One region of the Lysinibacillus sp. NPDC094177 genome, then DNA from elsewhere that is predicted to be linked to it. Evidence: riboswitches for the same ligand, from Rfam matches in the RefSeq annotation. Region 1 holds a riboswitch; each other region holds the start of a gene.

Region 1 (5,179 bases):
AGATGTAGATAACAACCAAGGTACTGCAGCTCAATACCAAATTATGTCTATTCCATCTTTACTATTATTCAAAGATGGTGAATTAGTAGACAAAACTGTTGGCTTCCAACCAAAAGAAGCGTTAGAAGCATTTATCGCAAAACATGCTTAACTTCTTTCAGCACAAGTCTTCCACCTCTACAGATGGGAGATGAATGCGAATTTAACCTCTTTTCAGGGGTGTCCAAACACCCGCTGAAAGAAGTTAAAGCCTCCGGCAGATGTCACGGAATCGGAAAGGAGTTCTTTGTGCAAGCACAAAGCCGATTCCGGACGCAATTATGCCGAGGCATAATTGATCCTGTAAGAAAAGAAAAGTCGAGCCATCTATAGATGTGCTCGGCTTTTTTTCGTTATATAATAAAGAGAAAAAGCGAACGCTAGTTTTAACAAAAAGGGGGGCAGGTAGGCGATGAATGATTTAATTAAACGAAAGCTTGAAATTTTACCAGATCAGCCTGGCTGCTATTTGATGAAAGATCGACAAGGAACAATTATTTATGTCGGGAAAGCAAAAGTGCTGAAAAATCGAGTACGCTCGTATTTTACTGGTTCGCATGAAGGGAAAACACAGAGGCTTGTAAGTGAAATAGAAGATTTTGAGTACATTGTGACATCTTCCAATATTGAAGCTTTAATTTTAGAGCTTAATCTTATAAAACTACATGATCCGAAGTACAATATTATGCTGACGGATGATAAAACGTATCCGTATTTAAAAATTACGAATGAAAAACATCCACGTCTTATTACAACGCGAAAAGTGAAAAAGGATAAGGCGAAGTATTTTGGTCCATATCCAAATGCATATGCAGCAAGTGAGACGAAAAAGCTGCTAGATCGTTTATATCCTCTTCGTAAATGTGTACAACTCCCTTCCAAGGTTTGTTTGTATTATCACATGGGACAATGTCTAGCTCCTTGTGTGAAAGAAATTGATGCTGAAATTTACCACGATATGATTGAGGATATGACAAAATTTTTAAATGGTGGGGTTGAGGAAGTCAAAAAGGAGCTAGAGGTAAAAATGCTAGCGGCTGCAGAAAATTTAGAGTTTGAGCGTGCAAAGGAATTTCGCGATCAAATTGCTCATATTGATACAGTTATGCAAAAGCAAAAAATCGTATCAAGTGATACAACGAACCGCGATGTATTTGGCTATGCAGTCGAAAAAGGCTGGATGTGTGTTCAAGTTTTCTTTGTTCGTCAAGGAAAGCTCATTGAGCGAGATGTGTCGATTTTCCCAATTTACCAAGAAGCAGAAGAGGAATTTTTAACGTTTGTTGGACGATTTTATGAAAAGTTAGAGCACATTAAGCCTAAGGAGATTTTTATCCCACAATCTATTGATGCAGATATTTTAACGGAATTATTAGAAGTTAAGGTACTGACACCAAAACGTGGGCAAAAAAAAGAACTTGTTGATTTAGCGACTAAAAATGCTGAAATTGCTGTAGCAGCGAAATTCCAGCTTATTGAACGTCAGGAAGAACGAACAATAGGAGCATGTGAGGCTCTGGGTGAAGCTATGGGTATTTCTACGCCGTTACGGATTGAAGCCTTCGATAATAGTCATATGCATGGGACAGATGCTGTATCTGCAATGGTAGTATTTATCGATGGAAAACCTGCAAAGAAGGAGTATCGAAAGTACAAAACACGCACTGCTGCCAAGCACGATGATTACGGTGCAATGCAGGAAGTAATCCGTCGTCGATATACGCGAGTTTTAAAGGAAGGTCTGCCTTTGCCAGATTTAGTACTAATTGATGGTGGGAAGGGGCAAATGGAAGTCGCGCGAGAAGTATTAGAAGATGAGCTCGGCCTTGTCATTCCAATAGCTGGATTAGCAAAAGATGACAAACACAATACGTCACAGCTTCTATTTGGTGATCCACCTGAAGTAATTGCATTGAAGCGTACAAGCGATGGCTTCTATTTACTGCAACGAATTCAGGACGAAGTACACCGCTTTGCTATTACCTTCTTACGACAACAGCACGAAAAGCATGCTATCCAATCAGTCCTCGATAATATAGAGGGCGTTGGTCCAAAGCGAAAACAGCAATTACTTAAGCATTTTGGCTCAGTCAAAAAAATTCGTGAGGCTAGTGAGCAGGCATTACAGGAAGCAGGAATGCCTACTAATCTAGCTAGTAATATCCACGCTTATTTTCAACAGGAGACATTGTCAAAGGATTAGACATATGCTAAGGTTGTATATAACATTGATCTACAATATAGCAATGTTATATACGATGCCTTAGTTTTTTTAGTAGTTTCTATTTATACAAAAATGGAAATTTTCCCCACTAAGGTTCGATTAAATACACTCACTATTTAGTGATGATAGAGGTGCAAGGTTCAAGAGTAGTGCATTTGAGGACGGACAAGTCCAGTGAAAATGTATGAAAGGGGAGCTTGCCGAAGTAGAGCATCGTTGTTTCCGATGCTTAGCTGGTTTTACATTTAAGAGATGTAGGACTGTCGATTCTAAACGTTTCGGAGAGCTATCACACATGCACAAGTTACTTTTATTGTACATGTTATAAGCAGCTTTCACGTTATGTGAGAGTTGCTTTTTTAGTTTTCTAGAGACAACATTTCTCAAAGCAGTTCTTACTATTATGAAATGATGCCAAAAGATTTTCCGTATAACCCCCGAGAGTAAAAGCTATTAATGCAAAAGTGGATTCATACTAAAATCTGTTCTTGATTAAAAAATTTAGAGCGGAGAACGGTGAGTGCTCACGTTGCTTTGCTTTTGTCTCATGCATGTCCCTGAAAATCGTTATTTTGGTGAAGAACTGCAAAAGTATAGCTACTTTATAATCAACAAAAAGTACGAAGGAGAATGATGAAGATGGCGAGAATTGTGATGAAATTTGGTGGTGCCACATTAGTATCAACAGAGCACATTCAAAATGTTGCTAAAAAGGCGATTGCAGAAAAGCAAAGAGGTTTTGATGTTGTCGTTGTCACTACAGCTATGAGGGGGATGGCTAAAGAATTAGCAAAGATGGCTCGTAATCTATCAGACAAAGCGTCTAAGCGTGAACTAGACGCACTATTTTCAACAAGCTCACAACTATCAAGTGCTTTAGTGGCAATTGCTTTGCAGGAAGAAGGATATGATGCAGTGTCATTAACAGGCTGGCAGGCAGGTATTCAAACTGATGCTATATATGGCAATGCACGTATTGATGAGATTGATGTAAGTCGAATTGAAGAGCATTTTACTCAGGGGAAAATTGTAATCGTTGCTGGGGCACAAGGTATCGATAATTTACGGAATATTACGACGCTTGGTAAAGGTGGGGCGGAAACGGCGACTGTAGCTATTGCTGCAGCATTGGAGGCGGAGCGCGTAGATATTTACACGAATGTGGATGGAGTCTATACAGCAGACCCAAGTTACGTTGCTGGGGCACAAAAACTAAAAGAAATTTCCTATGATGAGATGCTAGAGTTATCAAACTTAGGATCACAAATTTTACACCCGAGAGCTGTTGAGTTAGCAAAAAAGTTTCAAATCCCGGTAATAATTCGGTCGAGCGAAATAGATATAGTAGGTACTTTATTAAAGGAGGAAGTTGAAATGGAGAAAAATTTAATTGTACGTGGTGTTGCCTATGAGTCAGACGTTATTCGCTTAACGGTTGGCTATGATGCTTATTCTAATGCTTCGTTAGCAGATATGTTCACAATACTTGCAGAAAATCGCATAAACGTCGATATAATCGTACAAGCAATAATTGATGGTTTAAAACCGACTGTATCATTTACCATTTTGAAAGAGGAGTTCGCCGAAGCATTACGTGTTTTAGAAGATAGCAAATTATCACTAGGGTTTAGTTTTGCTGATTTTGAAATTGGCTTAGCAAAAGTCTCTATAATTGGCTCAGGTATGGCATCTAATCCAGGGGTGGCTGCTCGTATGTTTGATCGTCTACGTCGTGAAGGTATCCCTGTGAAAATGGTAAGTACTTCTGAAATAAAAGTGTCTGTCGTTGTTCCTCAGGACGAAATGATTCGTGCAGCAAATGCATTACATGATGAGTTTAATTTAGAACAAACACTTTACATATAAAATTGAATAAGATGTGTCAGTAATTGGCACATCTTTTTTTGTTTACATCAATTTAATACTTTATCCAATTTTATTATTATATAATAAAATGTGACATGTTTTACCAAGGGAAAGGTGGAGTTTGTATGGTCTTATTCAGATTATTTCAAAAGCCAATGGATGTAAGCGTTGAGAAACACAACGATTTAGAAATACAAATTTTAAAAAAGCGAATTCTGGAATTGGAACTTGAGCAGGAAAGCATTGATGTGAAAAATGCGATTTTAGACTTTGTATTAGCACACATGGAGTTAATTAATTTTCAAACGGCTTTAAAGGTTAAAAATGTCTCAACGAGTGTAGGGGATATTTCTGCGATGAGTGAAGAAATGTCGTCAAATACAGAAGAGATGCTTGCGGTTGAGCAAAATGTTAATGCAAACATTCAAGAAATAAAACAGCATTCATTACTACTTGTTGAGGAAATGGAATCATCCATTACAAAAGGCGAGATAGTTCAGGAATTGTTGATCAAAGGAGCTCGATCAACAGAGCAGTTGAATGATGAAGTAATTAAAATGGATGATATTAGTAAAAGTGTAACCGGTCTTGCCGATCAAACACAACTGCTAGCCTTAAATGCCTCCATTGAAGCCGCACGTGCTGGTGAGCATGGGAAGGGCTTTAATGTTGTCGCGATGGAGGTAGGGAAGCTAGCCAATAGCTCGAAAGGTTCATTGCAAGAAATGACGAAAATTCGATCAGTTATTGATAAGAAATTACAAAACACAATAACAAATATCAAACAAGTAGAACATTATTTAACTGATTTTTTAAGTATCATGAAGGACAATATTGCTAATCTGACTGTAACAAGTAAAAATATTGAAGAAGCAGCACTTGGAATTCATCAAATAACAGTCGCATCAGAAGAAAATGTAATAGCTGTTGGCCGTTTAGCGGAAACAATGACGGAATTATCACATACTAGTAACTTCTCGGATATAATACAAAATCAAGTTTCTGAAATGTTAAAAGCTATTGCACCGACAATTCGAAAGCCTTCAGAGC
Region 2 (5,179 bases), on a different contig from region 1:
CATTCATCTAATAAGAAGAATTAAATCAACAGAATACTAGAAAAAGTCATATAGAGTTTTGTATTTAATTGATGTTTGTTCTGACAGTAAGTTTTATCATTTTTTATTAAAAAATACACCTATCCCCAGATATTCCTGTATAAAAATAAATCAGCTACCTAATATCGATAAAAATTACCAATACTAGATAACTGACTTATCTCAGAAATTCACTCTAAGCTCTTTCGGTATTTTATAAATCCGTAAAAGTTGGTGGTTTCTTTTTGAAGCCTTTCGTCGTAATGAAAGCATAGATAAAACCGATTGCAAGCCAGATAAAGCCTATCTTCAATGTCATCGGTGATAAATTAATAAATAAGTAGAAACATATACCAAATCCTAGCCCTGGAATTAATAAATATCGAATTATTTTCTTTTCTTTTTTACGGAAGAAGTAATACACGATCACTGACAAGTTGACAAACATAAATCCAGTCAGGCCTCCAAAGTTCATTAATTCTGCTACGAAATTTACTGATAAAAAAAGTGCTCCTAAAACACTAATCACACACATCAATAAAATATTGTATACCGGTGTTTGATATTTTGGATGTAAATGTGTGAAAAACTTTTTCGAAAGTACCTCATCACGACCCATACTAAACATTAAACGAGATGCACTTGCTTGTCCTGTTAAACCAGCTGTCACAGTCGATACAATAATCGCAACCGTATAAAGAGTTGCAAGAACTGCACCACCTGCTTTTTCAGCTATATCAAATAAAGCCGTATCAGCTGAGCTAAAGTTTGTAACATCAGGCCATACGAGCTGAGCTACATACGCTTGCCCAATAAAAATAAGTCCTCCGATTAAACAAGCTAAAATAGCTGCCTTCCAAATATCATCTTTTGGATTAACTGCCTCTTCTGAAAGAGTAGTAATCGAATCGAACCCTAAAAACGAGAAGCAGGCCATTGCTGCACCAGAAATAATTGCAGACATAACGAATTTTTCATCGTTGAAGAACGGCACAACAGTAAAGAGCGACGTACCACTTTCCCCACCGACAATTGTCTTCACACAAAAAATAACAAAAATAACGACTACAATTCCCATAAACATAACGAGGATTTGATTTGTTTTTGCTGCGATGCCAATACCTAGAATATTTACAGTAGTTATAATACCTGCAATTAATAACACCCATACCCAATACGGAACAGATGGTATTAATGCATTCGCATATGAAGCACCTACCATAAATACAATGAGTGGCACTAGGACATAATCCATAAACATTGCCCAACCTGCAAAAAAACCTAAATGCGGATTGATCGCACGCTGTGTATATGTATAAGTTGACCCTCCATTTGGAAAAACAGCAGCCATTCGACCGTAACTATATGCAGAAAACATCATTGCAACCATCGCAATCAAGTAGGCTAATGGCAACATCCCACCTGTAGTCTCTGCTGCAAAGCCATAAATATAAGCTGGCGCAATCGGTGTCATAAAAGCAATACCATAAATGACTAAATCTTTTAATGTTAAAACACGTTTTAACTGTGGTGTATGATCATTTGGTGTTTGACTCATAGTCCATTTCCTCTCACACATTCATTGGTTCGTGTTTTGATAGTTCTTCCGTTACTAAATCAATTACTTCATCTGTACTCATCACTTGGCAATAAATTTGATTCATAATCATAATTTCAGCATCATGAAGCTGTTGCGTTGCAGCTGCACATGCATCTTCAACTAAAATAACTTCAAAGCCTGCGTCAGCTAAGCTTCGAACTGTTGAAGCAACACATTGATCTGTTACAACACCTGTACAAACTACTGTTTCAATGCCCATATTACGCAGTAAAAATTCATAATTCGTTCCACTTAATACGCTATCTGTCGTTTTATTTACAACAATTTCGTCATCAAGAGGCTTTAATTCATCCACCATCTCCGCTCCTGGGTCACCGATTGGCAATAAAATATTGTTCCATCCTGGACGGCGTTGTACAGGAGAACGATCTCGTCCATCTTTATGATGGCAAGCAATGCGACCAAATGTTACTTCTAATTTATTAGTACGGAAAAAATCTAAAAGCTTTTTATTGTTCGGAATCGTTAAATTGTCGATACGATCAAAAAAGTATTCCCACTGATCAAACATGCCCTTTTCTCTTGCAACCTGCGCGTCTAATCCGTCTCGGCTAATAAACTGATGTTGCATGTCTACTATTAGTAATGCTGTTTTATCTGGGTTCACGTTTACTTTTTGACCGTCAGTCGGTAAAAATTCATAATATAATGTTGATGTATTCTCCATAATATTCCCTCCAAAATACCTCTAATTCCAAAATGTATAGACAAATAAAAAACAGACTCTTTGTGCAAAAGAATCTGTCTAACACAAAAATGACCTACTCATTTTTAGAAACTTAAAATGAATCGACCATTTAAAATTCCCACTGTTTGTCTAAACAGAGATAGCACAACTTCATAAACACGTAAGTTTACGAAGACAGTCCTGCAACTATTCGCTACAGACCCAGTATATGATGGCGAGAACTCACCACATACTTCGGCGACACTTCCTTCTACCTAACTTCTTCATCTTCTCGGACTCCATTAGGTACTGTTAACTGTCGCGCCTCTACCTCACTATCAGAAAAGTGAGGTTTATTAAATTATTTGAAATAATTATATTATTACATTTTTTATATGTCAACTTTAAAATCTACTATATTTTATAAGATTTATCGCGCACAACCACAAAAAAATGACAATCAAAACACTTTTACACAATAACTATTTACAATAAATATAACAATATATCAATAATTGTATACGCATTTAATTATTCACCTCATGATTTTTCATTACCTATAAACCATTCCCTTCTTAACGCTCACGATTCACAATATATTTCATAAATTACCCCAGCGATAATTTTTTTGAGGATAAAATTGATCAATACGCTTTTCAAGTTATAAAAGTAAAAGCAGACGGCCAATTAGAGGTGCATTATCGCACTTCTAAACCGTCTGCTTTTTATGTTTCAACAAATATTTAATTAGATATACCAAAGACACACCCTAATAAATCATACGTTGAAAAACACGCTTAAATTAGGATTAGGCAGCTAGTTCAAGCTATGCACAGCATTTACAATGTGTGGATTGTATGTGACACATTGGTGATGGTGGGTTAAATTAAAAAATGACTCTGCTCTGCTTTAGCGAAATACCAACTTACTGTATCTTCTACTTTCACTTACAAAAAGAGCATCAATTCCTTTTTGATCAGCGACTCTATTAAGTTAAAGAAATATTTTTCATTATGTATCTAAGTTTGATTACCTCAAGTCTTTCTTTTTTCTTCTTTTCTCCTTTTTGATTCTTTTACATAATTAATATAGTTCCCTGTTCCTTCTATTGCTGAAACTGCAATGATAGCCCATTCTAGTGCATTAACATCTCTTAGCGATTCCTTTCCATAGAATAATGTGATGCTAGCAATAAACCCATAGAGAAGTGCTTTAGAAAAATACTCCCAAATAGGAGAATAAATTTCTATATTAATTTTCCCGTATATTTTGTCTATTAAGATTGCCATTCCTAAAATTATAACTACGGTTATAATAATTTCCGTCTCCATAGTCCGCCTCCATAAAAAATTTTAACAAATGCTTCATTATATAATTTCTTCGAAAATATCTTTAATCCTTTATATAACGAAAAAGAACGAATTCCACTACTGGAAATCCGTTCTTTTATCATTTCTTTATTATTAAACTAACTCCAACTAATCTCTTGGTTATAGGGAACAGGTCAACCTTTTTTATTGTTTTAACAGGTATGTGGAAACATATCTACTACGATTTTTTCAAAGCCGGAATCTTAGTATCTTTAACATTCACACCTAAGATTGTAACCCCCAATACAAGAGCACCTCCTATGAAGAAAACCCAGCTCAATGATAAAATGAACGAAAGTGAAGATGAAAATTTTGCAGTTACTATCGGCAAAAAGTTAAAAGACATTCTTTCGTCTAACCATGCTTTTGTTCCTTTTCTTCTTCCTTTTTCCGACGCTTCTCTTCTTCTTTTCTATGTTTCTCTTCTTCTTTTCTATGTTTCTCTTCTTCTTTTTTAAGTTTCTTTTCCTCTTTTTTGAGCTTCTCTTTATTTCCGCCATTATTAGGATGAATTATTACATTGTTGTTTTTAGGTGGCTCTTCTGCAGAATCAATTCCTTTTATATAAAGTTCATTTTTCACTCTATAGACACTTTCTGGTTGCTGAAAATTTGCTGTATCCGTTCCGATTGCTTCCATCATTGCTTTAAACATTAACTGTGAGATTTTCGTCGTATTTCCAGTCATATAGTTACCTTGCCCGTTTTGAGCGTAACCCGTCCAGACAGCCATGGTGTATTGAGGTGTATACCCTGCAAACCAGCTATCATTTGTAGCAACGTTTGGATATCCATATTTAGCTCGAGTTTTTTCATCAAAATTGGTTGTACCTGTTTTCCCGGCAACATCCAGTCTGGGAACATTTGCAGTTGTTCCTGTCCCAGTATTTACGACTGTACGTAACATATCAGTTACCATATAGGCAGTGTAATCCTGCATAACACGTTTTGTTTTCTCCCCAAAATTAACGACTGCGCCATCCGCGAAAACAACCTTTTGGACGAAATGTGGTTTATTGTATAATCCGTTGTTTCCAAAAGCACTGTAGCCCCCTGCTATGTCTAAAGGACTAACGGTATTGCTGCCGATCGAGTATGATTCATATACTTCATTACTTTTAAATGTAATGCCAAGTTGTTCTGCAAAACTCTTAGCCTTATCCATCCCAACTTCTCTCAATGTGAGCAGTGCCGGGATATTGTATGAATATTGCAGTGCCGTCCGCATAGTCAGCATTCCATGATATTGATGATCCCAGTTGGAGATGGGCTCACCCGTTGAATAAGTTGTCTGATGGTCGTTAATCAAATGAGCAGTGGACCATTTTAAGTTTTCAATCGCCGGTCCATAATCAAATATAGGCTTAAAGATTGATCCTGGTTGACGTCTGATATCGACAGCAAAGTTGTGACCTGAAAATTGGGCTTGATAGTCATTTCGACCACTTCCGATTGCCCTGACTTCACCGGTCATGGTATCTAATAAAACGAAGGCTCCCTGAAA
Region 3 (5,179 bases), on a different contig from region 1:
ATATATTGAGGATTGGATGGATCGTCTTCAATTTTTTCACGTAATCTTCTTATATGTACATTAATAATATTTTCATCCCCATAGTAAGCATCATTCCAAATCAATTGATAAATTTGTTGCTTTGTAAAAACTCGATTACGATTTGTCACGAATAATTTTAGGATGGCAAATTCCTTCGACGTGAGCTTTAGTTTGTGTCCATTCTTCTCTACTGAAAAATTAACAAGGTCGATCGATAAGTTGTCTATCTCTACTATATCTTTCTTATCCTCTACTTGAGTGGAATATTTTGTAGCCCTTCTAATTGCGGCTTTGACACGGGCCGAAAATTCCAGCATCGAAAATGGCTTGGCAATATAATCATCTGCCCCTAATCCTAACCCTAATGCTTTATCAACATCACTATCCTTGGCTGACATGATGATAATTGGCAGCGATGCTTGCTCTCTTATAATCTTTAGAACTTCTAATCCATTAAGTTTTGGTATCATAATATCCAAGATCACTAAATCAAATGGATTGTTTAAACAATTTTGTAATGCTTCTTCTCCATTTATTGCAGAGGTGACAAAGAACCCCTCCATCGTTAAATAGTTTTCTACCATTTCGCGAATGGCTTCGTCATCTTCTACTAGTAAAATATGCTTTTGCACTTTCATGCACCTCTTCCTAATATAAAGCAGTCTATATATGACTTGTCATTACTATGATCATCACCACAAAGAGGGGTTGATTTCCGTTCCAGCTGAGCGCTTTTATCGCTGTCGTACAGAGCAAAGCTTCCTGGGGCGTCTAGCCTCCACTCCAATCAACTTATATACATGGTATACGTTCCAACAAATGTCCTACCCAAAATTTGATGATGTGTTATTTATCTATCAGTTTACCATATTAAGGTTGTGCTCCAAAAGTGGGGGACGATTCGAGAAACTAAAGTCCCCTTTTTATTCTCTCCAGTAATTTTATCTGAAGACCCTAAAATACAGAATTTGCAACACCTTGTATCGATTGATATATTTTGATAATAATCAAAATTAAATTAGCAAGGGCTGAAGAAATGACTTTTAGAAGGAATTACGGTTTTTTTCTATTATATTTTGTATTATCGGGTCGTTATTGTTTTATGCCAGTTTATTAAGATAAGAACGGTATTTTGGGGATTTACTTTTATGTAGGTGCTCTACTCTGGATAATGAGTATTTTTTTGGGGATATCCGGAATAAAATCAAAACAACCAGGTATTTCTAAATTTTTAGGATTACTCATCATTTTTCTTATTCTTATACTCTACGGATCGCTGATTGCTATTATGGGGATACAGGTTTTGGAGCTTAAAGATTGGAACGTTCACCTATAGTGTTTTGATGATACGTCTGGGTTACAAATTCATCAATATTTTTTAACTAAAAAAAACTGTCCTGCGAGCATTTTCTATGGCTCACAGGACAGTTTAATTTTTTTATTGTTCTACTTTTAAATCACATTGCTCTAATGGAAGCATTTTTGTTTTATGCTTGATTTTATAGCCAAGCCATAACAGTAAGAACAGTGGAATACCGATATATGAGACAAGAACTCCGTACCAATCTACTTTATCACCCATAAAGGCATTGTAGTTTTGTCCAATAACAACAATCATACAAACCGTAAAGGCGAATAGCGGACCGAATGGAAATAGCTTTGCTCTATACGGTAACAATTTCGGATCTAAGCCCTGTGCCTCGAACGCTCGACGGAAACGGTAATGACTAAATGCAATTCCTAGCCAGGCAATGAAGCCAGACATCCCAGAGGCATTTAGAAGCCACATATAGACCACACCATCACCAAAGAATGAAGCTAAAAATGCTAGGCAGCCTACAGCTAAAGTTGCCAATAATGCGTAAATCGGAATACCTCGACGGCTTAGTTTAGTGAAAAATTTCGGTGCATGTCCATCTACCGCTAATTGCCAAAGCATACGTGACGATGCGTAAAGCCCTGAATTCCCTGCTGACAGCATTGCCGTTAGAATGATAGCATTCATCAATGATGCAGCGAAGGCGATTCCTAAACGATCGAACACCAGTGTAAATGGCGAAACAGCGATATCTTCAGATAGCAAACGTGAGTCTGTAAATGGAATCAGCATCCCAATTGCACCAATCGCTAAAATATAGAATAAAAGAATTCGCCAGAAAACAGACTTAACAGCTTTCGGAATATTTTTACCAGGGTCATCCGTTTCACCTGCTGTTATTCCAAGTAGCTCCGTCCCTTGGAACGAGAATCCTGCAGCTAAGAAAATACCAAATGTAGCAAGGAAACCTCCGTGGAATGGTCCATCACTGATGAAGAAATTCGTAAAGCCTACAGGAGCTTGTCCTCCTAAAATACCGAAAATCATTAAGAAACTGATGATAATAAAAACGATTACAGTTACAACCTTTATCATTGCAAACCAATATTCACTTTCACCATAGCTTTTTACCGATAATAGATTAAACGTTAAAACTACAGCGATAAATATAACAGTCCAAAGTGCAGATGAGCTATCTGGGAACCAATATTTCATAATTAATGAAACAGCAGAAATTTCCGCCGCAATAGTAATTGCCCAGTTGTACCAGTAGTTCCAACCAAGTGCAAAGCCAAGAGCTGGGTCTACAAATTTTGTAGCATACGTACTAAATGAACCCGATGATGGCATATAGGCTGCCATTTCGCCTAAACTCGTCATTAAAAAATACACCATGACACCGATTAATGCATAGGCGAGTAGCGCACCGCCAGGGCCTGCTTGTGCAATGGCACCACCACTAGCTAAGAACAATCCTGTACCGATTGTACCGCCTAATGAAATCATTGTAATATGACGGCTTTTTAATTCTTTTTTCAGCTTCGGCGCTTTATGGCCGAGCTGATTGACTTTTATCTCACTCACGATATAGCTTCCTTCCTTTTTTAAGAGGCAAAAAAATGCCATCACATGAACGTTGCTGTGATGGCTAAGTAAATCCTCTGTTCTTTCAAAATGATAGCGCAACACGTTGTCCAAACGTGACAGTTCTGTTCCTTTCGGAGACAGCCCCAGCATGAGGTTTTCAAGTCCCCTCACACTTCGGCAGTATTTCCTTTCAACTAATATCTCTAATGCTTGTCATTTCCATTAGTATACTCTTAAATACCGCGACCTCTACCTCAATACAAACATGAGGCATATAAATATTAAATTTATGATGTGTTCTAGTTTAACATACGACCTATGACATTTCAATAACGCGAGTAATATTCAGTGTTTTATGAATTTTCAACTATTTTTAACGTTGTGATAAAGTGGTATAGTGGTTCAATCATAATTGTTCTACCAGGGGGGATTTATTTGACTACTCATGAACATACCGATACTTATCCTAGCAGGAAAATTAACTGGAAAGGTACAACCTTATTACTAGTTATCGGCGTGATTTGCATTGCCTCGACACTACGTATGCCGCTAACAGTTGTTGGCCCCATTATTTCCTTTATCCGTGAAGATCTTGGCATATCCAATATACTAGCTGGCTTTCTAACAACAATCCCATTGCTAGCATTTGCAATCATTTCACCATTCGTACCAAATGTTGCACGTAAATTTGGGCTAGAATTAACATTATTTTTATCAACGATTCTTTTAGCATTAGGAATTGTACTACGCTCCCTTGGCACAACTAGTTTGCTCGTATTTGGTACTGCGCTAATTGGTATAGCCATTTCATTTGGTAACGTACTAATTCCCGGATTAATTAAATTGAAGTTTCCCTATCACGTAGGTTTACTTATGGCATTTTTCACAATGTCGATGAATTTGACAGCTGGACTTGGTGCCGGTATTAGTTATCCTGTTGCCAATTCGTCATTTGGCTGGCAAGGTGCGCTAACAATCGCGCTTGTTCTTGTAGTGTTAACCATTTTAATTTGGATTCCACAGTTGAAATTTAATAAGCCTGAGCCTAATGTTAAAACTACGAAAGTACGTACACCATTATGGAAATCACCTATTACTTGGGCAGTGACAGGGGCTATGGGATTACAGTCATTATTATTTTATACAACTGCCGCTTGGATTCCTGAAATATATATGGCACAAGGATTAGCTGCAGATCGTGCAGGCTGGATGTTTTCCATCATGCAATTTTCACAAGTCCCAATGGCTTTAGCTGTGCCTATTATCGCTAGTAAAATGACATCTCAACGACCTCTCGTATTAATGTTTACGGCATTTTACTTAATTGGGTTTACCGGAGTAGTTATGGAATGGACAAGCCTCGCTATACTGTGGATGGTGCTACTAGGCTTAGCCGGAGGAGCTTCATTCTCATTAGCAATGATGTTCTTTACATTACGTACCCGTACAGCTTTTGAGGCAGCTGATTTATCAGGGTTTGCACAATCACTAGGATATTTATTTGCCGCAATTGGTCCAATTTTATTTGGTTATTTACATGATTTATTCGGCGGCTGGCATATCACTGGTTGGTTATTCATTGTCGTAGTATTGATACTCTTCTTATGTTCATTTAGGGCTTCTAAAAATGAATATGTGGATTAAAAAAGGCAGCTCATGTTACAGTGAGCTGCCTTTCTCTATTAATAAGATGGTTTTTGATAAAAATAGTTGGGTGTATTGTAAACATTAACATAAGGCTTATGGTAAATATGAGTTGTAGCGGGTGAAAGAGGCGGAATCAACCACGTCCAATTGCCCGTAACCTCCCGATCTGCTGCTGCTTCTGTTTCCTCAAACAATTTAAATTGCTGTGCAGCTGTATGATGATCTACAATGCTGACACCGTCTTCTTTAAAGGAATGTAGAACTGCAATATTCAGCTCAATTAATGCCCGGTCACGCCATAGAGAAGCCTGTTTAGTTGTATCAAGGTTGAATATCTCTGCTATAGCGGGCAGCATATTATAACGCTCATGATCTGCTAAATTACGTGCTCCGATTTCTGTACCCATATACCAACCATTGAATGGGGCTGCCTCAAAATCGATACCTGCCATTTGGAAGCGCATGCTAGAAATTATCGGCACTGCATACCATTTCAATCCTAGCTTCTCGACTTGAGAAGATTCTGGATGACGAATCGGTACCTCGAGTACATATCCGTCAGGGATTGTAAACACTTGTGGCTCCCTTCCATCCACCTGTACAACA
Region 4 (5,179 bases), on a different contig from region 1:
CAGACAACCTCGCCCTTTTCTACTTGGAAATTTACATCCTTTAACACTTGGTTACGCCCAAATGATTTACTTAAATGCTCTATTTTAATAACTGTCATTTGTTCGCCCCCCTATACTGCTTCTTTCTGTTCTTTTTGATATGCATCTGGTCCATCTAGTCGTTTCTCTATATACAGTAAAATTCTCGATGCTGTGAAAGTCATGATGAAATAAAGGACACAAGCTATAAAGAAGGATTCGAAATAGCGGAAGTTATTACCTGCAATTGACTTTGTTTGGAAGTATAATTCCGTAACCCCGATAACGTTTAATACTGCTGTATCTTTAATATTCATAATTAATTGGTTACCTGTTGCAGGCAATATATTTCGTGCAACTTGCGGTAATACAATGTTAAGCATAATTTGAAAATGATTCATACCAATTGCCGATGCAGCCTCATACTGCCCATTATCAATGGAAACAATACCACCACGCACGATTTCAGCCATATAAGCACCTGTGTTTAGTGAAACAACTAAAATACCAGCCGTAATAAAGTGCATATCAATGCCAAATGCCATATCTAATCCGTAAAATACAACCATCGCTTGTACAATCATTGGTGTACCACGGAAGAATTCAACGTAGCATGTTAGTAAAAAATTAATGAGCTTTAAGCTATAGAATTTTACACCCTTTTTACGAACCTTGATGGTATGCATAATTCCAATAAAAAATCCGATAAGTGCACCAATAATTGTACTACTAATTGAAATAAGTAATGTAAAATACGCACCTCGTAAAAACATTTGCCAGTTGTTCTCAACAATAGAAATAATCCAATCCAGACTCATGATGTTCCTCCTAACAACGTCGTGTTGCTTGTTTGCTACAGTCGTCTTAGCCCTCTACCGTTTTCTGTTTCTTTTATCTTATGAAACTTTTAGCTAAGACATTATTAATATTTAGAGAGATTGTTATTTATTGCACGGGCTAGCTGTTAGCCCGTGCATTCAAGTTATTGTGCTGCTGGTTGTTGATGAATTGCTTCTTCCATAACTTTTTGGCGATCATCTTCAGAAATACCTTTTAAAATTTCATTAATTTTTTCAAGCTCTGCATCACCTTTACGTAAACCAACTGCAATCGATGTATTTGAAATATCAGTATCAAAGCCTTGTTCAAACTTTACATAAGTAAACTTATCGTTTGCTGCAGCAGCGGAAATACCTTCTGGACGTTCTGCAACATAGCCGTCAATTTTTCCAGCTTCTAACGCTACACGCATTGCTGGGAAGTTATCCATTGCAGTTTGTTTTTTTACATCTTTAATTTGATCGATAACTTCATAGTTAGATGTATTTAATTGTGATGTGATTTTAGCACCAGAGAAATCTTGGATAGATTTTGCTTTTTCATATTTACTGCCTTTTTTAATGACCATCACAAAATCAGACGTATAGTAGTTTTCAGTGAAATCAATTGTTTTTTTACGCTCTGCAGTAGGTGACATACCTGCAATGATTGCATCAATTTTATTGGATTGTAGTGCAGGTACTAAACCATCCCATTCCAATTTTACGATAACTAATTCTTTTCCTAAGCCTTCAGCGATTTTTTTCGCCATTTGCACATCATAGCCACCAGCATATTCTGCATTATCTGCAATTTTTACTGCGCCATTTGCATCATCTTGCTGCGTCCAGTTAAACGGAGCATAACCTGCCTCCATGCCGATACGGAACACACCTTTTTCTTTCGTATCAGAACTTGCACCTCCATTAGACGATGTCGTATCTTTTTTGTCTCCTGCACCACAAGCTGCTAACATAATTACTGTCATTACGGTCAACATAAATACCAACAATTTTCTTTTCATGTAACATTCCCCTTTTCTGTAAAAAAATAAGACAACTGTACCAAAAAAGACCTAAGTACTGAACTTAGGTCTTACTTTTTTTAACAGTTGCCCAAATCCTCACTATAATTCCATCATTCCGAGATAGCACAACCTAGTAAACCTGGAAAATAATTTACTAGGACAGTCCTGCACTTATTCACTGCAGACCCAGCATAAAAGTACGAGCTCCTTTTATACTTCGGCGATATTTCCTTCTCCATTGCGTCTTCGCTTGCTTGTACTCAACAATGAACTAATAAATACCGCGCCTCTACCTCACAATAGGATAAATGTGAGGTTTGTTTATTTAATTGATATATAGATACTACTATAAAACTAACTTTATAGTCAAGATTATTTTATTACTTTTCTGACTAATTACAATATTAGAGTTTTTTTCCTTCTTAAAGCCTTATATACACTTTTGCAAAGGTGAAAAAAATTTGACTGTCACTTTGCCGATAGAGTCCGTAAAGTTGCCCATACTTCATTATACTTACTCCAAACAACTCATATACGTGGATACCCTTATAACAAATGGGGTGAAGAGTTAATTTTCTAGAAATTACGCAAATAATTAATATTTAACTTACTTAATAGTAATCCAAAAGAAATTGTCGATCAGTAAAGATAATACCCTTTGCACTATACGTTTCTTTCTGTGAAGCTCTCGCATACATTGGGACTACCTATCAGTCGGTTTGAATGCTTCATCCGTCGCTTCGATTGCTTTATCCGTCGCTTTGGCTTTTCTTTCCGTCGTTTCGATTGCCTTATCCGTCGCATTTAATGAAATGCTCCATAAAAAGAAAAAACCCCGCGAAACAATGTTCGCAGGGTTTAACAAACTCAGGAATTAAGAATTTAATAATAAATCTTCTGGGTTTTCAAGTAGTTCTTTAACAGTTTTAAGGAAGCCTACAGAATCTTTACCATCGATAATACGGTGGTCATAAGAAAGTGCTAAGTACATCATTGGGCGAATTTCTACTTCACCATTCACTTCAACTGGACGTTTTTTGATAGTATGCATTCCAAGGATACCAGCTTGTGTACCATTCATGATAGGTGTAGACATTAATGAACCGAATACCCCACCATTTGTAATTGTGAATGAGCCACCTTGAAGATCTGCTAAACCTAATTTTTTGTCGCGTGCTTTTTTCGCTAGGTCTGCGATTGAATCTTCAATTTCAGCAAAGTTTTTGCGGTCAGCGTCACGTACAACTGGTACTACTAAACCTTCTTCTGTTGATACAGCTACACCGATATCAAAGAAGTTGTTTAAGTGAATTTCATCACCAACGATTTGAGCGTTAACATATGGATATTTTTTAAGTGCTGCAACTACAGCTTTTGTGAAGAATGACATGAAACCAAGTTTTGAGCCAGTTGACTCGAAGAATTGGTCTTTTTTACGAGAACGTAAAGCCATAACGTTTGTCATATCTACTTCGTTGAAAGTTGTTAACATTGCTGTAGATTGTTTTACTTCAAGTAAACGTTTGGCAATTGTTTGGCGACGACGGCTCATTTTTTCAACAGTCACACGTGATTCATCTACAGCTGCAACTGCTTTAGGTGCTGCTGGAGTTGCTTGTGGTGCTGCTACTGGAGCTGTACCATGAGCTGCTACGTCTTGTACACGTACACGGCCTTGTGGATCTACTGGAGATACAGCAGCAAGGTCAATACCTTTTTCACGAGCAAGTCTACGAGCTGCTGGAGATGCGATTACACGCTCACCAGTAGTTTCTTCTACAACTGGAGCTGCTGCAACAGGTGCAGGTGCTGCTTGTGGTGCTGGTGCTGCCTCAACTGGTGCTGCTGCTGCTGGAGCAGGTGCTGCACCTTCGCCAGCTTCTACAACTGCGATAACTTGACCTACAAGTACTGTATCGCCTTCTTCAGCTAAAATTTGCGTTAAAACTCCCGCTTCTTCAGAAATGATTTCAGCGTTTACTTTGTCTGTTTCAAGTTCAACGATGAATTCACCTTTTTCAACGCGATCGCCCACTTTTTTTACCCACTGTGCGATACTACCTTCTGTAATCGATTCTGCTAATTCAGGGACTTTAATTTCAGCCACTTTCATTTCCTCCTTTAATTAACGTGCATTGGTGCACATAAAAGGGCTACTGCCTAAGCAAGTAGCCCGGCTCTCAATTAATTAATATGTGATTATTTAACCTTTACAGGCTCAGCAACTGCTTCCTCTACAAGTGCGGCTTGAGCTGCTTTATGAGAATCTGCATCACCTTCAGAAGTCGAACTCATTGCAGGTCGACCTACATAACGTAGCTTTTTACCTTCTGAAAGGTCGTGTAATGTTTCTAATGCATAATTCCAAGAACCTTGGTTTTTAGGTTCTTCTTGTACCCAAACGATTTCTTTTGCATTAGGATACTTAGCAATAATACCAGCAACTTGCTCTTTTGGGAATGGGTAAAGTTGTTCTACACGAGTAATGTGTAGGTGATCGAAACCTTCACCGTCTTTAATACGGTCTGCAATGTCGATCATCACTTTACCTGAACCTAAAACAATGCGCTCTACAGCTTCTGGTTTTGATCCTAGGCCAGGTTGTTCAATTACTTCTTGGAATGAACCATTTGCTAATTGATCAGCATTCGCTGCAGCTAATGGGTGACGAAGTAAGTACTTAGGTGATACAACCACAAGTGGACGAACGCCTTCAGTTCCTAATAATGCCGCTTGACGACGTAATAGGTGGTAGTAGTTACCTGCGTTTGAGCAGTTTGCTACGAACCAGTTATTTTCAGCCGACATTTGTAAGTAACGTTCCATACGGCTAGAAGAGTGTTCTGGACCTTGACCTTCATAACCATGTGGTAAAAGGATAACTAAACCAGATTTTTGACCCCATTTAGCACGTGCACCTGAAATAAAGTTATCAAACATCACTTGTGCCATGTTTGCAAAGTCACCGAATTGAGCTTCCCAAACAGATAATACATGATCATTTTCTAAATTATAACCATATTCAAAGCCTACTACCCCTGCTTCTGTCAGTGGAGAGTTGTGCACTGTAAATGAAGCATTTGCACCAGAAATATGGTGAAGTGGTGTAAATAAATCGCCATTGTTTTTATCATGTAACACTAAGTGGCGTTGAGAGAACGTACCACGTTGTGCATCTTGACCTGTAAAACGTACTGGTGTGCCATCTTGAATAATAGTTGCATACGCTAAAGTCTCTGCATGACCCCAGTCGATTTTTGCAGAAGCAAATGCATCACGGCGTTTTTCTAAAATTTTGCCAAGTTTTTTCTGTGG

The links. Region 1 has a riboswitch for lysine ahead of ACQKNC_RS03480 (aspartate kinase). Riboswitches for the same ligand answer to the same signal wherever they lie in the genome.
Region 2: linked by a shared signal. The riboswitch ahead of ACQKNC_RS20290 (cysteine hydrolase family protein) and the one ahead of ACQKNC_RS03480 (aspartate kinase) in region 1 are both predicted to bind lysine.
Region 3: linked by a shared signal. The riboswitch ahead of ACQKNC_RS19715 (amino acid permease) and the one ahead of ACQKNC_RS03480 (aspartate kinase) in region 1 are both predicted to bind lysine.
Region 4: linked by a shared signal. The riboswitch ahead of ACQKNC_RS08005 (transporter substrate-binding domain-containing protein) and the one ahead of ACQKNC_RS03480 (aspartate kinase) in region 1 are both predicted to bind lysine.

The regions. Positions count from the first base shown of each region.
Region 1 is NZ_JBNNTW010000001.1:713,481-718,659, reverse strand. Features, by position in the region: gene trxA (thioredoxin) at 1-151, shown strand, start outside; gene uvrC (excinuclease ABC subunit UvrC) at 452-2,242, shown strand; lysine riboswitch at 2,382-2,560, shown strand; gene ACQKNC_RS03480 (aspartate kinase) at 2,903-4,129, shown strand; gene ACQKNC_RS03475 (methyl-accepting chemotaxis protein) at 4,255-5,179, shown strand, end outside.
Region 2 is NZ_JBNNTW010000018.1:16,996-22,174, reverse strand. Features, by position in the region: gene ACQKNC_RS20295 (APC family permease) at 233-1,576, opposite strand; gene ACQKNC_RS20290 (cysteine hydrolase family protein) at 1,590-2,306, opposite strand; lysine riboswitch at 2,460-2,644, opposite strand; gene ACQKNC_RS20285 (hypothetical protein) at 3,341-3,637, opposite strand; gene ACQKNC_RS20280 (transglycosylase domain-containing protein) at 4,031-5,179, opposite strand, start outside.
Region 3 is NZ_JBNNTW010000016.1:77,100-82,278, forward strand. Features, by position in the region: gene ACQKNC_RS19710 (response regulator transcription factor) at 1-653, opposite strand, end outside; gene ACQKNC_RS19715 (amino acid permease) at 1,460-2,923, opposite strand; lysine riboswitch at 3,010-3,186, opposite strand; gene ACQKNC_RS19720 (CynX/NimT family MFS transporter) at 3,362-4,570, shown strand; gene ACQKNC_RS19725 (nitric oxide synthase oxygenase) at 4,609-5,179, opposite strand, start outside.
Region 4 is NZ_JBNNTW010000003.1:383,057-388,235, reverse strand. Features, by position in the region: gene ACQKNC_RS08015 (amino acid ABC transporter ATP-binding protein) at 1-98, opposite strand, end outside; gene ACQKNC_RS08010 (amino acid ABC transporter permease) at 111-836, opposite strand; gene ACQKNC_RS08005 (transporter substrate-binding domain-containing protein) at 1,001-1,861, opposite strand; lysine riboswitch at 1,978-2,164, opposite strand; gene odhB (2-oxoglutarate dehydrogenase complex dihydrolipoyllysine-residue succinyltransferase) at 2,739-3,971, opposite strand; gene ACQKNC_RS07995 (2-oxoglutarate dehydrogenase E1 component) at 4,064-5,179, opposite strand, start outside.